DNA from 2 places in the Streptomyces aureoversilis genome. Region 2 is predicted to be linked to the other one. Evidence: riboswitches for the same ligand, from Rfam matches in the RefSeq annotation. Region 2 holds a riboswitch; the other holds the start of a gene.
The links. A riboswitch is a leader RNA that binds a small molecule or an ion and turns the genes downstream of it on or off. The one in region 2 is predicted to bind glycine.
Positions count from the first base shown of each region.

Region 1: it holds a riboswitch for glycine, as region 2 does, so the genes downstream of both, gcvT (glycine cleavage system aminomethyltransferase GcvT) here and gcvP (aminomethyl-transferring glycine dehydrogenase) in region 2, are expected to answer to the same signal.

Region 1 is NZ_JBHSKJ010000015.1:75,957-80,364, reverse strand. It holds gene glyA (serine hydroxymethyltransferase) at 1-590, opposite strand, end outside; gene gcvH (glycine cleavage system protein GcvH) at 636-1,013, opposite strand; gene gcvT (glycine cleavage system aminomethyltransferase GcvT) at 1,114-2,229, opposite strand; glycine riboswitch at 2,378-2,485, opposite strand; gene ACFPP6_RS24875 (AAA family ATPase) at 2,651-3,370, shown strand; gene ACFPP6_RS24870 (hypothetical protein) at 3,434-3,985, opposite strand; gene ACFPP6_RS24865 (enhanced serine sensitivity protein SseB) at 4,276-4,408, shown strand, end outside.
Region 2 is NZ_JBHSKJ010000032.1:9,417-13,824, reverse strand. It holds gene gcvP (aminomethyl-transferring glycine dehydrogenase) at 1-2,090, opposite strand, end outside; glycine riboswitch at 2,278-2,388, opposite strand; partial or broken gene ACFPP6_RS34550 (PRC-barrel domain-containing protein) at 2,476-2,610, shown strand; gene ACFPP6_RS34545 (DNA polymerase IV) at 2,790-4,408, opposite strand, start outside.

The DNA.
Region 1 (4,408 bases), on a different contig from region 2:
TACGCGCCGACCTCGTCGGCGATCCGGCGGAAGGCGGCGAAGTCCAGCTGACGCGGGTACGCGGACCAGCCGGCGACGATCAGCTTCGGGCGGTGCTCCTTGGCGAGGCGCTCGACCTCCTCCATGTCGACCAGGTTGGTCTGCTCGTCGACGTGGTAGGCGACCACGTTGTAGAGCTTGCCGGAGAAGTTGATCTTCATGCCGTGGGTCAGGTGCCCGCCGTGGGCGAGGTTCAGACCCAGGATGGTGTCGCCCGGCTTGAGCAGCGCGAACATCGCGGCGGCGTTCGCCTGCGCACCGGAGTGCGGCTGGACGTTCGCGTGCTCGGCACCGAAGAGCGCCTTGATCCGGTCGATGGCGATCTGCTCGACGACATCGACGTGCTCGCAGCCACCGTAGTAGCGGCGGCCGGGGTAGCCCTCGGCGTACTTGTTGGTGAGGACCGAGCCCTGGGCCTCCATGACCGCGACCGGAGCGAAGTTCTCCGAGGCGATCATCTCGAGGGTGGACTGCTGGCGGTGGAGTTCGGCGTCGACAGCGGCGGCGACGTCGGGGTCGAGCTCATGGAGGGAGCTGTTCAGCAGAGACATGAGTTCTTCCTGGACTTCCTGGGCGAGGGAGGGCGAGGGGTGGGGTCAGCCTGCGGTGAAGGCGTCGTACTCGGCGGCGGAGAGGAGGTCCGCCGGCTCGTCCGTGATCTTCACCTTGAACAGCCAGCCGCCCTCGAAGGGGGCGGAGTTCACCAGCGCGGGGTCGTCCACGACGTCCTGGTTGGCCTCGGTGACCTCACCGGTCACCGGGGAGTACAGGTCGCTGACCGACTTGGTCGACTCCAGCTCGCCGCAGCTCTCGCCGGCGGTGACGGTGTCGCCGACGGCCGGGAGCTGGGCGTAGACGACGTCACCGAGGGAGTTGGCGGCGAACTCGGTGATGCCGACCGTGGCCACGCCGTCCTCGACGGCCGACAGCCACTCGTGCTCCTTGCTGTAGCGCAGCTGCTGGGGGTTGCTCATGGCTAGATTCTCCTGGATGCGCGTGAGTGCTTGTGCAACGGGTCTTGACGGAGGGAGACGAGAGAGGGCAGGGAAGCCCCCGGGCGAGCCACGGGGAAGATCAACGCTGCCGCTTGTAGAAGGGCAGGGCCACGACCTCGTACGGCTCGTGGCTGCCGCGGATGTCCACGCCCACGCCCTGCGTGCCGGGGGCGGCGTGCGCCGCGTCCACGTAGGCGATGGCGATCGGCTTGCCGAGCGTGGGGGAGGGGGCGCCGGAGGTGACCTCGCCGACGACCTCGCCGCCGGCCACCACCGCGAAGCCGGCGCGCGGCACGCGGCGGCCCTCGGCGATCAGGCCGACCAGCTTGCGCGGCGGCTGCGCCCCGGCGCGCTCCGCGGCCGCCTGCAGCGCGGCGCGGCCCACGAAGTCGCCCTCCTTCTCGAACTTCACGACCCGGCCCAGGCCCGCGTCGAACGGGGTGGTCGCGGTCGTCAGCTCGTGCCCGTACAGCGGCATGCCCGCCTCCAGGCGCAGCGTGTCGCGGCAGGAGAGCCCGCACGGCACGAGGCCGGCCTCCGCGCCCGCCTCGGTGAGGGCCTGCCACAGCTTCACGGCGTCGCCCGGCGCGACGAACAGCTCGAAGCCGTCCTCGCCGGTGTAGCCGGTGCGGGCGATCAGGGCCGGGACGCCCGCGACGGTGCCCGGCAGGCCCGCGTAGTACTTCAGGCCGTCCAGGTCGGCGTCCGTCAGGGACTTCAGGATGGCGGGCGAGGCCGGGCCCTGGACGGCGAGGAGGGCGTAGGCGTCGCGGTCGTCGCGGACGGCCGCGTCGAAGCCGGCGGCGCGCTCGGTCAGGGCGTCCAGCACGGTCTGCGCGTTGGAGGCGTTGGCGACGACCATGTACTCCGCGTCGGCGAGGCGGTAGACGATCAGGTCGTCGAGGATGCCGCCGTCCTCGCGGCAGATCATCGTGTAGCGGGCGCGGCCGACGGCGACGCTCCCTATGTTGCCCACGAGGGCGAAGTCCAGCAGGGCGGCGGCCTGCGGGCCGGTCACGGTGATCTCACCCATGTGCGAGAGGTCGAACAGACCGGCGCGGGTGCGGACCGCGACGTGCTCGTCGCGCTCGCTGCCGTAGCGCAGCGGCATGTCCCAGCCCGCGAAGTCGGTCATGGTCGCGCCGAGCTCGCGGTGCAGGGCGTCGAGGGCTGTGCGGCGAGGGGTGTCGGTCATGGTGTGGGCTCCCGGACATGGCAGTGAGGACGTCCTCCCCATCTGTCATCGGAACCTGAGAGGTTCACCGGGAGCCGTCGCGACACGCGGGGCCCGGCTTGCACCTTGGGTGGAGCCGCGCACGGTGCGGCCCGCTTTTCAGATCTGCCTCGTCCGCGCGGTACGGGGCCTGAGAGATTCAAGGGAGGAACTTGCTCCTTCGGCGCCCAGCGCACACGGCGTGGCGTGCAGCCTGGGACTCTCCCGCGCGGATTCGAGCGGCCGGTATGCAGTTGGATACGCAGTTGGCGCGCACATCATTGCACGTACGGGCGCGTTACGGACTGCCTGGCGGCCCCCGAATTCGATTACCTTTCCTTTACGTTCTGTGGGTAGGGGGCAGTGACGGGCAGTGACCGGGGCCGGGGGAGGGGCGGAACGGATGGGAACAGCACCGACGGCAGGGACGGCCGGGCCCGCGCGGGCGCATGGCGCGGCCGCGGCGGAGAGCGGCGCGGCGCGGCCCCGGGCGGGGGTGCTCGACCTGCGCTCCGGAGCGGGCCGCGGGGAGCTCCGCTTCCCCGCGGGGGACGTGCTGATCGTCTCCGGGCTGCCCGGGAGCGGGAAGTCCACGCTCATCCGGCGGGCCGTGTCCGTGCTGGACGCGCAGGACGGCGTCGTCTGGTGCGTCGACTCCCAGGACACCCGGGAGCGGCTGGAGCGGCACGCACCCCGCTGGCTGCCGTACGCGGCCTACCGGCCCTTCGCCCGGCTCGCGCACTACGCGGCGCTGCGGCGCGCCCTGCGCTCCACCGCGAGTGCCGTCGTGCACGATTGCGGGCAGCGCGGCTGGGTCCGCCGCTGGGTCGCCCGTGACGCACGGCGCCGGGGCGGCGCGGCCCACCTGCTCCTCCTCGACGTGCCGCCGGGGACCGCGCTGGCCGGGCAGGCGGCGCGGGGCCGCGGCGTCTCGCCGTACGCCTTCCGCCGGCACCGGCGGGCGATGGCCCGGCTGCTCGCGACGGTGTCGGACCCGCTGATCCCGGACCCGCTGATCCCGGACCGCCCGGGGCGCCCCGGGCGCCTGCCGGCGGGGGTCGCTTCGGTGGTCCTCCTGGACCGCGGGGCGGTGGACGCACTGCGGAGGATCACCTTCGAGTAGGTGCGCCCGGCACCGCCCGGGCCGCTGCGCGGTCATGAGCCGCAGAGGTGGCCCCGGCGCCGCCTACAGCGGCAGCGGTGCCGGCAGCGTCGAGCCGTCTTCCGCCAGGGGGAGTTTGGCCAGGAGGTCCTTCACGACGGCGAGGGCCTCCGTGATCGCCGACCGGACGCCCGCCGAGTCCCTCTTCGCCGCCGCGTCGATCAGCTTCCCGATCGCCTTGTGCAGCTTCTTCAGCAGGTCGCGGACGTCGTCCGGCGGGGCCACCGCCGGGCGCCCCGAGGAGGGCGGGGACTGCTGCCGCAGGGAGTCCGTGAGCCGGTCCGCCGACGACCGCAGCCGCTGCTGCATCTCCTTGAGCGCGCCGGTGTCCGGCGTCCTGGACTGCGCCTCCTTGCCGATCCGGGAGACCAGCGTGAGCGCCTCCCCCAGCTGTCCCACCGCGTCGAGCTGCTGGTGGACGGCGGCCGCGGACTTCGGTTCGGTGGCCGGGAGCACGACGGACATGTCGGGGTCCGGTGCGTTCACGGCGGCCAGGGAGGGGCCCGCGACGCCGACGGCCACGGAGCCGCAGGCGGCGACGGCTATCGCCGAGGCGGCGAACTTGTTGACACGCATGCTGGGGGTTCCCTTCGGTGCGAGGACCCGGCGGGCCGGCGGGGCCGGCGGCGGCCGGAGGCGCTGCAGGGCAGCTGCCCGATCACCGTGTGACCTGCGGTGTCCCTGTGCAACCCGGTGACTGCGGTAAGTGCCGTGACCGGAGCGGACGGACTTCCGTACGGCCCGCCCTGACCTGGGACATCACCGGCGATTTCGGGAGCCGGCAGGAGCCGGCGGGGGTACAGCCGTTAGGGTGCATGTGCGGCTTCGTCGAGAGTGGTTGGGCGGCATTGGACGAGTTGGACGAGATGAGCATCCCCGGGCAGTACGGCTGGAGTCCGGCCCCCGGCGGCGGCGCGCCCGCGGCCGCCCCGCCCGGCTGGCCCGCCAATGAACTCGAAGAGGTGCTCGCCGCCTCCGTGGGCGTGCCCGGCGCGGGCC
Region 2 (4,408 bases):
TTGCCCGGCTCCGCCAGGCCCACCAGGGCGTTGAGGTTGGCGCCGTCCACGTAGACCTGGCCGCCCGCCTCGTGCACGGCCGCGCAGATGTCGGCGACGTGCTCCTCGAAGACGCCGTGCGTCGACGGGTAGGTGATCATCAGTACGGCCAGCTCGTCGCGGTACTGCTCGATCTTGGCGTGCAGGTCCTGGGCGTCGACCTCGCCGTCGTCCGCCGTCTTGACCACGACGACCTTCATGCCGGCCATCACGGCGCTGGCGGCGTTGGTGCCGTGCGCGGAGGACGGGATCAGACAGACGGTGCGCTGCTCGTCGCCGTTGGCGCGGTGGTAGGCGCGGACGGCCAGCAGGCCGGCGAGCTCGCCCTGGGACCCGGCGTTCGGCTGGATGGAGACCTTGTCGTAGCCGGTGACCGCGGCGAGCCGCTCCTCCAGCTCCGTGATGAGCGTGACGTAGCCCTCGGCCTGCTCGACCGGCGCGAAGGGGTGCAGCGCGCCGAACTCGGGCCAGGTGACCGGCTCCATCTCGGTCGTGGCGTTGAGCTTCATGGTGCACGAGCCGAGCGGGATCATGCCGCGGTCCAGGGCGTAGTCCCGGTCGGCGAGGCGGCGCAGGTAGCGCAGCATGGCCGTCTCGGAGCGGTGCTCGTGGAAGACCGGGTGCGTGAGGTAGTCGCCGGTGCGCAGGAGGGCCTCGGGGAGCGCCTCGGCGGCCACCGCGTCGAGCGCCTCGATGTCGCCGGCCACCCCGAACGCGGCCCAGACGGAGTCCAGGTGGGCGCGGGTGGTGGTCTCGTCGCAGGCGATGCCGACGTGGTCGGCGTCGGTCAGGCGCAGGTTGACACCGCGCTCGCGGGCGGCCTCGACGACCTCGGCGGCCCGGCCCGGGACGCGCGCGGTCAGGGTGTCGAAGTAGGCGCCGTGCACGAGCTCCACGCCCCCGGCACGCAGGCCCTCGGCGAGGATCGCGGCGTAGCGGTGGGTGCGGCGGCCGATGGCGGCCAGGCCCTCGGGGCCGTGGTAGACGGCGTACATGCCGGCCATGACGGCGAGGAGCACCTGGGCGGTGCAGATGTTGCTGGTGGCCTTCTCGCGGCGGATGTGCTGCTCGCGGGTCTGCAGGGCCAGGCGGTAGGCCTTGTTGCCGTCGGCGTCGACGGAGACGCCGACGAGGCGGCCGGGGAGGCTGCGGGCGAACTGCTCGCGCACGGCCATGAACCCGGCGTGCGGGCCGCCGAAGCCCATCGGGACGCCGAAGCGCTGGGTGGTGCCGACCGCGATGTCCGCGCCGAGCTCGCCGGGCGAGGTCAGCAGGGTCAGGGCGAGCAGGTCGGCGGCGACGGTGACGATCGCGCCGAGCTCGTGGGCGCGCTCGATGACCGGGCGGAGATCGCGCACGGCGCCGGAGGCACCGGGGTACTGCAGGAGGACGCCGAAGACACCGCGCTCGGCGATCTCGTCCGGGATGCCCGCGCTCAGGTCGGCGACGACGACCTCGACGCCCGTCGGCTCGGCGCGCGTCTCGATCACGGCGATCGTCTGCGGCAGCGTGTCGGCGTCGATGAGGAAGACGCCCTTCTTGACCTTGCCGACACGGCGGGACAGGGCCATGGCCTCGGCGGCCGCGGTGCCCTCGTCGAGGAGGGAGGCGCCGGAGGTGGGCAGCCCGGTGAGGTCGGCGACGACGGTCTGGAAGTTGAGCAGCGCCTCCAGGCGGCCCTGGGAGATCTCCGGCTGGTACGGCGTGTACGCCGTGTACCAGGCGGGGTTCTCCATGACGTTGCGCAGGATCACCGGCGGGGTGAACGTGCCGTGGTAGCCGAGGCCGATCATCGGGGCGAGGACCTGGTTGCGGTCGGCGAGCGTCCGCAGTTCGGCGAGGACCTCGGCCTCGCTGCGGGCCTCCGGCAGGGCCAGGGCGCCCACGCTCTTGATCACTTCCGGCACGGCGGCGGCAGTGAGCTCGTCCAGCGAACCGAAGCCGACCTGGGCCAGCATCTTGGCCTGGGCCTCGCCGTCGGGACCTATGTGGCGGCGCTCGAACGGGGTGTCCCGCTCCAGGTCGGAAAGGGCGATGCGGTGGGCAGTCATCTGCGGAGGCCTCCTGGTCGTTGCGACCTGCGAGGGGTACCACGGCGCGGGTACCCGGACGGCCTCCCCCTCTGTCATCTCAACCTGAGAGCTTCACCGGACCGCAGCGCACGGCCCGGCTTTCACCGTCGGTGAGGAAGGGCTTCGGCGCTTGACTGACCGGGCCCGCCCTGCTTTCCAGAGTGACCTCGTCCGTGCGGTACGGGTGCCTGAGAGATTCCGGGGAGGATTTGCTCCTTCGGCGCCTCCGTCGGCCCCACTGGGGTGGGCTTCCGGAGGACTCTCCCGCACGGATTCTGCGGCCATTCGCCAGCCTACCAGCGCGGCTTTCCCGGCGGATCTCCCGAGTGGCCGCTTCTCGCTTTGTGTTTTTACGTGGAGGGAGGTGCCGATACAGGGAGGAACCGTGCAGAGCGACATCGATCCCCGGAGCCTGATCGGACGGAAGGTCTTCGACCGCGACGGGGCGAAGATCGGCACGGTGGACGAGGTCTATCTCGACGACGCCACGGGGGAGCCGCTGTGGGCGGCCGTGCGCACCGGCTTCTTCCGGCGGGACGCCTTCATCCCCCTGGCGACCAGCGAGGTCTCCGGAGAGAGCATGCGCACGGCGTACGACCGGGCACTGATCAAGGAAGCCCCCGACTTCGGCGTCGGCCGCCACCTCTCCCCCGAACAGGAACTGCAGCTCTACCACCACTACCGACTGGACATCCCGGGCTCGGGCCGAGTGGCAGGCTCGGACCCGGGCCCGGGAACGGCATCCGCGCCGGAACCGGGATCGGGTCCGGGACCGGAATCCGGCCCGGGGCCGGGCCCGACCTCGAACCCGGGACCGCGGTCCGGCCCGGGAACGGGATCCGGATCGGGATCGGGACCGGAATCCGAGCCGGGCCCGAGCCCGGCATCAAACCCGGGACCGTGGTCCGGACCGGGACCAGGAACGGGATCCGGCTCGGGTCCGGAGCCGGACCCCGGGCCCGAGCCGGGCCCGGGATCGGGCCCGGCGTCCGCCGCCCCCCGCGGCCCCGGCCGGTCCCGGTCCGGCCCGTCCGTCGGCGGATCGGCAAGCTGATCCGCGCCCGGTGGCCGGCGTACGAGAGGGAGCGGCTCCCCCGGCTCCAGCGCGGGGTCATCGACGGCGAACGTCCGCACCCGGCCCGGCTCCGACCAGGGCTGTTCGAACCGCACGGTGACCCGGCCGACGCCGCTGCCCTGCACCCACCCCGCCCCGTACTCGGCATGCCGCACATCCAGCCCCGGCAGCCAGCGCCGCGGCTTCACCTCCGCGCCGGCCGTCTCCCCCTGCGCCTCTCCCGGCCCCTGCGGCGCCTCCGCCGCACAGGCCGCACCTGCCGCACCCATGGCGGCGGCCGCGGCGGCCGCGGCCGCCGCCTCGCTCGCGGCCTGCGCGAAGAGGTCCTCCTGGGTGTAGTCGGCGAGCCCGCTGACCCCGACGCCCAGCAGCCGGACCCCGGCCGTGGTGTCCACGCCGTCGATCAGCCGGGCCGCCGCCTCCTTGACCACGGCGGGGTCGTCCGTCGGGCCGCGCAGCGTCTCCGAGCGGGTCAGCGTCGAGAAGTCGTAGCTGCGCACCTTGATGACCACGGTCCGGCCGGAGCGGCCCGCGGCCCGCAGCCGCTGCACGCACCGCTCGGCGAGCCGGGAGATCTCCATCTGCACCCGCGACCGGTCGGTCAGGTCCTCCTCGAAGGTGTCCTCCACGGAGACGGACTTGGCATCCCGGTCGGCGACGACGGGACGGTCGTCGTGCCCGGTGGCCAGGGCGTACAGCCCGGCGCCGTGGGCCTTGCCCAGGAGCCGGACGAGCTCTGCCTCGCCCGCCTCGCCCGTCTCGGCGACGGTGGTGATGCCGGCCCGGCGCAGCGTCTCGGCGGTGGCCGGGCCGACGCCCGGGATGACGCGCACGGACATGGGGCCCAGCAGCTCCAGCTCGGTGCCCGGCTCGATGAGCACGAGGCCGTCGGGCTTGGCCTCCTCGGAGGCGATCTTCGCGAGCATCTTGGAGCCGGCGAGCCCCACCGAGCCGCTGAGGCCCGTGGCCGCGCGGATGTCGCGCCGCAGGCGCTCCCCCACGGCCCGCACGGCCGCCGAGGTGGGCTCGACGCCCCCGGCTTCCAGGTCCACGAACGCCTCGTCGAGACTCAGCGGCTCCACCAGCGGCGACAGCTCGCCGAGCAGGCCCATGACCACTTCGCTGATGTCGCGGTAGAGCGAGAACCGCGGGGTGAGGTAGGCGGCGTTGGGGCACAGCCTGCGGGCCTGGGCCGTGGCCATCGCGGAGCGGACGCCGAAGA